Regions from separate parts of the Clostridium nitrophenolicum genome, predicted to be linked through region 1. Evidence: a T-box and tRNA genes for the amino acid it is inferred to sense, from the RefSeq annotation. Region 1 holds a T-box; the other regions hold tRNA genes.

Region 1 (3,286 bases):
TTTGGTATATTATTTGGGATTTTTACTGGTAGAGGTGCTGAGATATCAAAAGCTATAGTCGCCTCAACAGATTCAACAGTTAAGCTTGTTATAGGATTGGCAGGTATTATGTGTTTATGGTGTGGAATTATGAAGATTGCAGAAAAGAGTGGGCTTACTGATAAGCTTGCTAAAGTTCTTAGACCAATATTAAAAATATTGTTCAAAAGTGCAGCTAAAGATGAAAAAGCTATGGGTGCAATAGTAATGAATTTAACAGCTAATATGATGGGACTTTCTAATGCAGCTACCCCCTTTGGAATAAAGGCTATGCAAGAGTTAAAGAGACTTAGCAATAATAATGACAAAGCTAGTGATGATATGGCGTTATTTTTAGTTTTAAACGCTGCCAGTATACAGTTATTTCCTACTACAGTCATATCTATACGAGCAGCTGTAGGTTCTAAAAATCCAGCAGAGACTGTAATTCCAGCTATAATTACAACTGGAATAGTAGCTGTATGTGCAGTTATATTATGCAAAATATTAGAAAAACATTTTTAACTTTGAAGGACAATTTGGACAAGCCGTATTGTATTGCTTATTAATGTGCTATAAGGGGAGAAGTTTATGGATTATATAATAAAAGCAATAATTCCTATTATAGTAGTTTCGATTACTACATATGGAATGATAAAAAAGGTGAAAGTATATGAATGCTTTGTAGAAGGGGCAAAAGAAGGACTTGCAATAAGTGTTAGAATTTTCCCGTACTTATTAGCTATGCTTGTAGCAGTGGGAGTCTTTAGAGAATCGAAAGCTTTAGATTATTTTATCTATATAGTTAAGCCTGTCGTTAAGTTTATAGGATTACCTCCAGAAGTAGTACCTCTTGTATTAATTAAGCCTTTATCGGGCAGTGGTGCGATGGGAATATTTGCTGAAATACTAAATAATTTTGGAGCAGATAGTTATATAGGAAGAGTAGCATCAATAATTATAGGATCAACGGAAACGATATTTTATACACTTACAGTATATTTTGGTGCCGTTGGAATTAAAAAAATAAGACATACACTCTGGGTAGCAGTTATGGCAGACATGATATGTGTAATATTGGCTGTGACACTCGCAAGATTGATGTTTTAATTTTATGATAATATTATATAAGTAAGTGGTGTTGGGGTGAGCGAATTGTTGACATGGAAAGAGTTATATGAAGAATGTCTAAATTGTCACAAATGTAGCTTAGGAAATAATAGAACTAATATGGTTTTTTAGAGATGGAAATCCTAGAGCAACAATTATGTTCATAGATGAAGCCCAAGGAGAAGATGAGGATGCTCAAGGATTACCTTTTGTGGGCAAAGCGGGACAGCTGTTAGATAAGACTTTAATATTAGAGTCTTTATTGGAATAAAAAATATAATTTTGGGTATTATTATTTTAGAACAAAAAATTTTAATAAACATATTGACACTATGAAATATATGACATATCATAATGTTAAAATGCTATGAAGGAAAGAGTAGTAAATGAAGGTGTCTTAAAGAGAGTCGGGTTAGGTGAAAGCCGATGACAGTGTAGTTTATGAACATGGCTCCTGAGCATGTTATCTGAAAAATAGTAAGGTAATACGGAAGCAGCCGTTATACTGCAAGGTAATAAAAAGCTTTAGAATTTTAAAGTAAAGTTTGAGTTACTTACTGAGGTCTTTACTGAGAAGTAAAGATGAAATAGAGTGGTAAAGCGTAATCACGCCTCTATATGAAGAACTTCTTCATATAGAGGCTTTTTTAATATGAAAGATATAAAGGGAGGAAAAACAAATGGATAAAAAAACATATTATATTACTACACCTATATATTATCCGTCAGCAAAGCTGCATATAGGTAATACTTATACTACTGTGGCAGCAGATGCACTAGCAAGATTTAAAAGACTTACAGGATATGATGTAATGTTTTTAACTGGAACAGATGAACATGGGCAGAAAATTCAAAGATTAGCAGAAGCTAAAGGAATTACGCCAATAGCTTATGTAGATGAAATTGTAGCGGGCATTAAAGACTTATGGAAAATGATGAATGTAAGCTATGATAAGTTTATAAGAACTACAGATGATTATCATATAAAAGCAGTTCAAGATATATTTAAAAGATTATATGATCAAGGAGATATATATAAGGATTCTTACGAGGGATGGTATTGTACACCTTGCGAATCCTTCTGGACAGAAACTCAATTGGTAAATGGTAATTGTCCTGATTGTGGAAGACCTGTTGAAAAGGCAAAGGAAGAAGCTTATTTCTTTAAAATGTCTAAATATGCAGATAGACTTATTGAATATATAGAAAATCATCCTGAGTTTATTCAACCAGAATCAAGAAAAAATGAAATGTTAAATAATTTTTTAAAACCAGGACTTCAAGATCTTTGTGTTTCAAGGACTTCATTTGATTGGGGAATACCTGTAACATTTGATGAAAAGCATGTTATATATGTTTGGATAGATGCATTAGCAAATTATATAACAGCGTTAGGATATGGAAATGAAAATAACGACCTATATAATAAATACTGGCCAGCAGATGTACATTTAGTTGGTAAAGATATATTGAGATTCCATACAATTTACTGGCCAATAATGTTGATGGCTCTTGACATTCCTCTTCCAAAGCAAGTATTTGGTCATGGATGGCTTTTAGTTGACGGGGGGAAAATGTCAAAATCAAAGGGAAATGTTGTAGATCCTGTAGTTTTAGTAAATCATTTTGGAGCAGATGCTGTAAGATATTATCTTTTAAGAGAAATACCTTTTGGAGCAGATGGATTATTTAATAATGAAATATTCATAAAGAAAATAAACTCTGATTTGGCAAACGATTTAGGTAACTTATTATCAAGAACATGTGCAATGATAGAAAAATATTTTGATGGAACAATCCCAGCTCCGACAGCAAAAGAATCAATAGATGATGAACTTATCAATCTTGCATTAAAAACACCTAAAAAAGTAGAAGAAAGTATAGATAATTTGAGAATTCCAGAGGCACTAGACACTATATGGGAGCTTATAGGAAGAGCTAATAAATATATTGACGAAACAACTCCATGGATACTTGCAAAAGAAGAAAGTAAAAAAGAAAGACTTGGAACTGTACTGTATAATTTAGCAGAAGCGATAAGATTTGCATCAGTATGCATATCAGCATTTTTACCAGAAACTAGCGAAAAGATAAATAGACAATTAAATGCAGATGTTACTACTTGGAATAGTCTGGCTTCTTTTGATGGAACACAAGC
Region 2 (3,286 bases), 2.5 Mb from region 1:
TTCTAATTCGGAATTATGTTTCTATAAGTCTTTATCTGTGACTATATGTGGAAGCTTTTTATGAGTGCCAATATCTACATGCGGAAAAATTTTTAACCTTGGAAACATCAATGGAAGTATCCCTGGATGCAATAGCTTCTATATGATACACCATGATACACCAGATTTAGTTTTCAGTTAAATAGTGAAGTTTCCCCCTATCTATCCTTTTACAGCACCACTTGCTTACATCATTCAGTTTTAACCTTTCCTACCGGTGCAGCATAAATAACGAATTCATCTTTACCGTCAAGCATCAAAAACTTATCAATTATCTCTTGATTATAATCTCCTATTGCACAAGTTCCACAGCCTATAGCTTCACATGCCAAATATAAGTTTTGACAAAGATGTCCTGAATCTTGAAGAATGGTCTTATGAGCAGATATATCATATCTCCATTCACTTCTGTAGGGGATACAACTCCAAATAAATATAACTGCACTACTATCAAGGAATCTTTGTCCTGAAACAGCTTCTGTTACTTCCTCTTCCATGTTATTTTTATCAAACAGAAAGACAAGTTTATGATCTAAAGACAAATAACGATATACTCCTTTTCTTAGTCCTTCTACTTTATTTATCACTAAATAAGTTTCAAAGGGATGTCTTGCTCCACCTGAAGGCACTGTTCTAAAGGTTGCAAAATTTACTTTTCCAACAACCTTTTTTACCCCCTGAGTACTCCATAGTAAAAATGAAAGTTCTTCTAAGGATAGACTTTCTTCAGTATAAATTCTATTACTTTTCCTATCCATTAAACAATCGAAAATATTCTCTTTAGTTATTACATCCTTATTTACTTTCGGAAGCACAATTATTTCTGCATCTTCTTCTACAAACTTTTGGAGTGGCGGTTGTGGTAGTTTTTGTTTTTGATCTGTTTCAATACTATTAAGTAAATTAAAATTAGATTTCAACCACTCTCTTTGTAACTTAGCTTTATCCATACAATTACCCTCTTCCCTAATTTAAATTCATACTTATTAATCCCCATTTTATAATAACTAATACAACACTTCAACATAGTGAGTATAAATAAGTTGTAATTTGCTATATTGTTATTTTAGATAAATAGAAATAAAGCTAGTATTATCTAATACTGGCACTAAACACTGTTTGCAATTTTATATATGCTGTGGTATTATAATATCTGCGAGTAAGTCAGACAATCGCTGCTGTGGTAACACAGGAGAGGAAAGTCCGAGCTCCATTGGGCAGGGTGCTGGGTAATACCCAGTCAGGGTGACCTGAAGGAAAGTGCAACAGAGATATACCGCCGAAACTAGTTTCGGTAAGGGTGGAAAGGCGAGGTAAGAGCTCACCAGCGCATTGGCGACTTTGCGGCTATGTAAACCCCACCTGGAGCAAGATTGAGAAGTATCAAGGGGCGGCCCGTTCCACTTCTCGTTAGTATCGCTTGAGTCTACTGGTAACAGTAGGCCTAGATAGATGATTGTCAAATACAGAACTCGGCTTATAGACTTGGTCGCATATTGAAAACACTAGGTTTTACCTGAGTGTTTTTTTAAATTATTCTTCAATAAAGTAATAAATATCTATCTTCTTAACCTCATAAACAGTTTCAACAGATACTCCAATATTAAAATCACTCATATATTCCGCTAAAGATATCCCTGTAGACTGAACATTTAATAAAAAAACACCAAGCATACACTTAGTGTTTTTATCTCTATACAGCTTTCAAATAGTATCATATAAGTAGACACCTCAAATCTTCAATTTGTTAGTGTTTCCTTAATATGCAGCTAAGCTATAGAGCTTCCTATAATTTGTTATCAATACTTTTTGGTTGCGGGGGTAGGACTCGAACCTACGGCCTTTGGGTTATGAGCCCAACGAGCTACCAGCTGCTCCACCCCGCGATGTTATATATTGTATTGAACAACTTTTTGTTAATGATGTTCATCTATTCTCTAGTATGCTCATTATTTAATATAATAATACACCGGACTTAGTTTATCCATTAATTTCAGAAGAGATATCTTAATTCTTTTAGCATACTAAATGATAAGTCTCGGAAAACTTTATGTCAATTCATCATCGTCTATATCCTCTATGCAAGGCAATATAATAGAAAAAGTTGTCCCTTTTCCTAGAATACTTTCTACTTCTATTTTCCCTTTATGTTCCTTTATTATTTTATAACAAACATTCAATCCTAAACCTGTACCATTACTTTTGGATGTAAAAAACGGTGTACCTATTTTCTTTAAATTTTCTTCCGATATGCCTACTCCGTTATCCGTTATTCTTATAAACATTTCATTTGCTGATTCATTAAAACCAGTTTCAACTTTGAGTTTTGCATTGGTTTTATCAGTCATTGCATCTACAGCATTTTTACAGATATTTAATATAACCTGTTTCAATTCTGATTCATCACACATAACATAACGCTCTTCTTTGGATAACTGAAAATCAACATCAATGCCTTTTACAAGTGAGGATGACTTAACCATACTTTTTATGGATTGAAATATATCAATCATGGAAACTTCCATCAGCTCAGTTTCTCTTGGCTTTGATAGAAATAAGAATTCGCTAATAATTCTGTTCACTTCATCAACTTCTTCATTTATCTTTAAAGCATGTTTCTTAACATCCTGTTTTTGTGTAACGGCACTTATTAATTGACTCCTCCCTTTAATTGTTGTAAGAAAATTTCTAGTTTCGTGAACGATCTCTGCACCCATTTGTCCAAGCAACGCCAGCTTTTCCTGTTGTATTAGTTTTTGCTGCTCCTTTTTAAATTCCGTTATATCGGTGCCTATGCTTATGCTTCCAATTATATCTCCATCAACATTTCTAATATCAGTTAAATCAAGCAGCATATCTTTTTTATTACCTTTCAAAGAATATAATGATACCTGAGAAAGCTGTTTTTTTGTGTTATCTTTTAAGGTCAAGTCAGAAGGTTCTATAACATTAACTTTTACCAATTGCTTTAATTTATCTATATTCATGCCAATAATATCTTCTCTACTTGTTTCAAGTACTTCCTCCAATGCTTTATTACAAAGAACAACCTTTCCACCTTTATCAAACATTAATATACAGTTGTCTATAGATTTAAGTATTGTTTCCGTTTGTATATGTAAATTTTCAAGCTCCTGCTCCTTCTTTGTTTCGCTAAAAAATACTAATAGACCATTTCTAACTCTTTTAGAATTTATTGAAAGCTTAATATTGTCACCCTTTAGGTTTTTATAAGTTCTGACAATAT
Region 3 (3,286 bases), 2.1 Mb from region 1:
AATTTACATTTATCCAAAATGTATCGATACATTTTTAGAAAACCCTTATCAAAAGAATTTACTTTGATAAGGGTTTTCTCATTAAATAAAAATATTAAATTTTTATACTATAGTCGTATAACGAACTCTATGTTTCAGATGGAGTTTTAAGAGAAATAAAAAGTGTGACTTAAGCTACTTACTAGCATAAATCACACATAAATTCCATAAAACAACATTATTTATATATTTGCCTAAATTATCCGTTCAAAGCCATTTAGCCTTCTAATCCTTCAAAATTAAACAGAGTGTAAACAAACCTTCAAAGTAGAATTACCTACTTTGTCGACTCCTTAGAAAGGAGGTGATCCAGCCGCAGGTTCTCCTACGGCTACCTTGTTACGACTTCACCCCAATCACTAACCCCACCTTCGGCCGCGTCTTCCTTACGGTTAGACTACGGACTTCGGGTGTTGCCAGCTCTCATGGTGTGACGGGCGGTGTGTACAAGGCCCGGGAACGTATTCACCGCGACATGCTGATTCGCGATTACTAGCAACTCCAGCTTCATGTAGGCGAGTTTCAGCCTACAATCCGAACTGAGGGTAATTTTATAGTTTTGCTCCACATCACTGTATTGCTTCTCTTTGTATTACCCATTGTAGCACGTGTGTAGCCCTAGACATAAGGGGCATGATGATTTGACGTCATCCCCACCTTCCTCCCGGTTAACCCGGGCAGTCTCACTAGAGTGCTCAACTTAATGGTAGCAACTAATGATAAGGGTTGCGCTCGTTGCAGGACTTAACCTAACATCTCACGACACGAGCTGACGACAACCATGCACCACCTGTCTTCCTGCCCCGAAGGGCTTCCTCCATTACGAGTAATTCAGGAGATGTCAAGTCTAGGTAAGGTTCTTCGCGTTGCTTCGAATTAAACCACATGCTCCGCTGCTTGTGCGGGCCCCCGTCAATTCCTTTGAGTTTTAATCTTGCGATCGTACTTCCCAGGCGGAGTACTTATTGTGTTAACTGCGGCACAGAAGGGGTCGATACCTCCTACACCTAGTACTCATCGTTTACGGCGTGGACTACCAGGGTATCTAATCCTGTTTGCTACCCACGCTTTCATGCCTCAGCGTCAGTTACGGTCCAGAGAGTCGCCTTCGCCACTGGTGTTCTTCCTAATCTCTACGCATTTCACCGCTACACTAGGAATTCCACTCTCCTCTCCCGCACTCTAGACTTCCAGTTTGAAATGCAGCACCCAAGTTAAGCCCGGGTATTTCACATCTCACTTAAAAATCCGCCTACGCATCCTTTACGCCCAGTAAATCCGGACAACGCTCGCCACCTACGTATTACCGCGGCTGCTGGCACGTAGTTAGCCGTGGCTTCCTCCTTTGGTACCGTCATTATCGTCCCAAAAGACAGAGCTTTACAACCCGAAGGCCTTCATCACTCACGCGGCGTTGCTGCATCAGGCTTTCGCCCATTGTGCAATATTCCCCACTGCTGCCTCCCGTAGGAGTCTGGACCGTGTCTCAGTTCCAATGTGGCCGATCACCCTCTCAGGTCGGCTACGCATCGTCGCCTTGGTGAGCCTTTACCTCACCAACTAGCTAATGCGCCGCGGGTCCATCTCAAAGCGGATTGCTCCTTTAATTAGTTCTCCATGCGAAAAACTAATGTTATGCGGTATTAATCTCCCTTTCGGGAGGCTATCCCCCTCTTTGAGGCAGGTTACCCACGTGTTACTCACCCGTCCGCCGCTAATCCACCCCGAAGGGTTTCATCGCTCGACTTGCATGTGTTAGGCACGCCGCCAGCGTTCGTCCTGAGCCAGGATCAAACTCTCAATTTAAAAGTTTGAATGCTCATTACTGTTGTTTTTGACTACTAACAAGTAGTTCAAAAGAATTGCTGGTTTAGTTTACTTAATAAAAATCATCTTGATTTTTAACCTCTGTTTAATTTTCAAGGATCATCTGTCATTCAAGACAGCTTATACAGTTTCTCATACTTACTTAACTTTGTCAAGAACTTTTTTAAATTCTTTTTGTTAAGTCTAGCTGCTCTTGACAGCTTCATTATAGTATCATACAAGCTAATTTGCTGTAAATACTTTTTGGTTGCGGGGGCAGGACTTGAACCTACGACCTTCGGGTTATGAGCCCGACGAGCTACCAGCTGCTCCACCCCGCGACATTCATTTTTTACTTTTGTCGCTCGCTCTAGCAACGAATGTTATTGTATCATCTTTATAGTTATTAAATATTACTATCAACTGCTTTAGGCTAAGCATACACAGGTAATACTCTAATAACCTCTTGAATCCTTTCTATCTAACATACTGACACACCTGGTCTTGTTGTACCACTCTTTTTTAGTTAAAAGCTGATACATAACATTTACATAATAAAATTATCTATGACTCTCAACTATTTATTTCTTCTTTTCTTTTATGAAAATTATCAACTTAAATTTATATGAACACTAACCAGAAAGTTAACTTACACGTAGGGATATGTTTCCAAAGCTGAAGATAGATTTAAAAACTTTGTGCCAGTCTTAACGAAGAATTTTAAGACAACCTTAGCACCCTTCGATGTGTTTGAGCATAGCGAGTTTATCGAAGGGTCTTAGGTCGTCTAAAACTCGAGCTTTAGACTGGCTAAAAGTTTTTAACGTACTGAAGCTTTGAAACATATCCCGTAGTGTAAGTCAACTTTCGGTCTTTAACCCTATATGTTAATTTATTTTTACTTAAACTCCTGAACTAATTTTTCGAAGGCAGGAATTGATCTTTCAATCATATCAAATTTTACACAATAAGACATTCTAAAATGTCCTGGACATCCAAAGCCACTTCCTGGAACAAGTAATAAATTATATTTCATAGCTCTTTTAACAAATTCTACATCATCATCTATCAATGCTTTTGGGAAAAGATAAAAAGCTCCTTGTGGCTTTACACATTCAAATCCTAATCTTGTTAGATTATCATATAAGAAGTTTCTTCTTTTTTCATATCCAGTAATATCTACCTTAGCGTTTATTGCATCTCCAACAACCTTTTGGAATAGTCCTGGAGCATTAACAAAACCAAGAGTACGATTGCAGTAGGCTAATGCATCTGCAAGAATATCTGCATTTTCTATTTTGCTACTTACAGCTATGTACCCTATTCTTTCTCCTGCAAGACCTAAAGATTTACTAAATGAATTTACTATAATAGTGTTTTTAAAAATAGAAAGCAAACTTGGAACTTTAGCGTTATCATAAACTATCTCACAATAAGGCTG

Evidence for each region. A T-box is a leader RNA that pairs with one kind of tRNA and senses whether it is charged. The one in region 1 lies ahead of metG (methionine--tRNA ligase), so its partner is inferred to be a tRNA-Met.
Region 2: it encodes a tRNA-Met, which carries the amino acid that the T-box ahead of metG (methionine--tRNA ligase) is inferred to sense. The anticodon was not compared.
Region 3: it encodes a tRNA-Met, which carries the amino acid that the T-box ahead of metG (methionine--tRNA ligase) is inferred to sense. The anticodon was not compared.

The regions. Positions count from the first base shown of each region.
Region 1 covers NZ_AP042469.1:5,707,574-5,710,859, forward strand. The annotation lists gene ACZ5N4_RS27225 (nucleoside recognition domain-containing protein) at 1-543, shown strand, start outside; gene ACZ5N4_RS27230 (spore maturation protein) at 610-1,128, shown strand; partial or broken gene ACZ5N4_RS27235 (uracil-DNA glycosylase family protein) at 1,174-1,378, shown strand; T-box leader at 1,487-1,747, shown strand; gene metG (methionine--tRNA ligase) at 1,809-3,286, shown strand, end outside.
Region 2 covers NZ_AP042469.1:2,431,711-2,434,996, reverse strand. The annotation lists gene ACZ5N4_RS11370 (SagB/ThcOx family dehydrogenase) at 231-989, opposite strand; RNA gene rnpB (RNase P RNA component class A) at 1,196-1,535, shown strand; gene ACZ5N4_RS11360 (hypothetical protein) at 1,573-1,713, opposite strand; tRNA gene ACZ5N4_RS11355 (tRNA-Met) at 1,850-1,925, opposite strand; gene ACZ5N4_RS11350 (MASE3 domain-containing protein) at 2,088-3,286, opposite strand, start outside.
Region 3 covers NZ_AP042469.1:3,566,403-3,569,688, forward strand. The annotation lists rRNA gene ACZ5N4_RS17020 (16S ribosomal RNA) at 337-1,845, opposite strand; tRNA gene ACZ5N4_RS17025 (tRNA-Met) at 2,111-2,186, opposite strand; gene ACZ5N4_RS17030 (pyridoxal phosphate-dependent aminotransferase) at 2,744-3,286, opposite strand, start outside.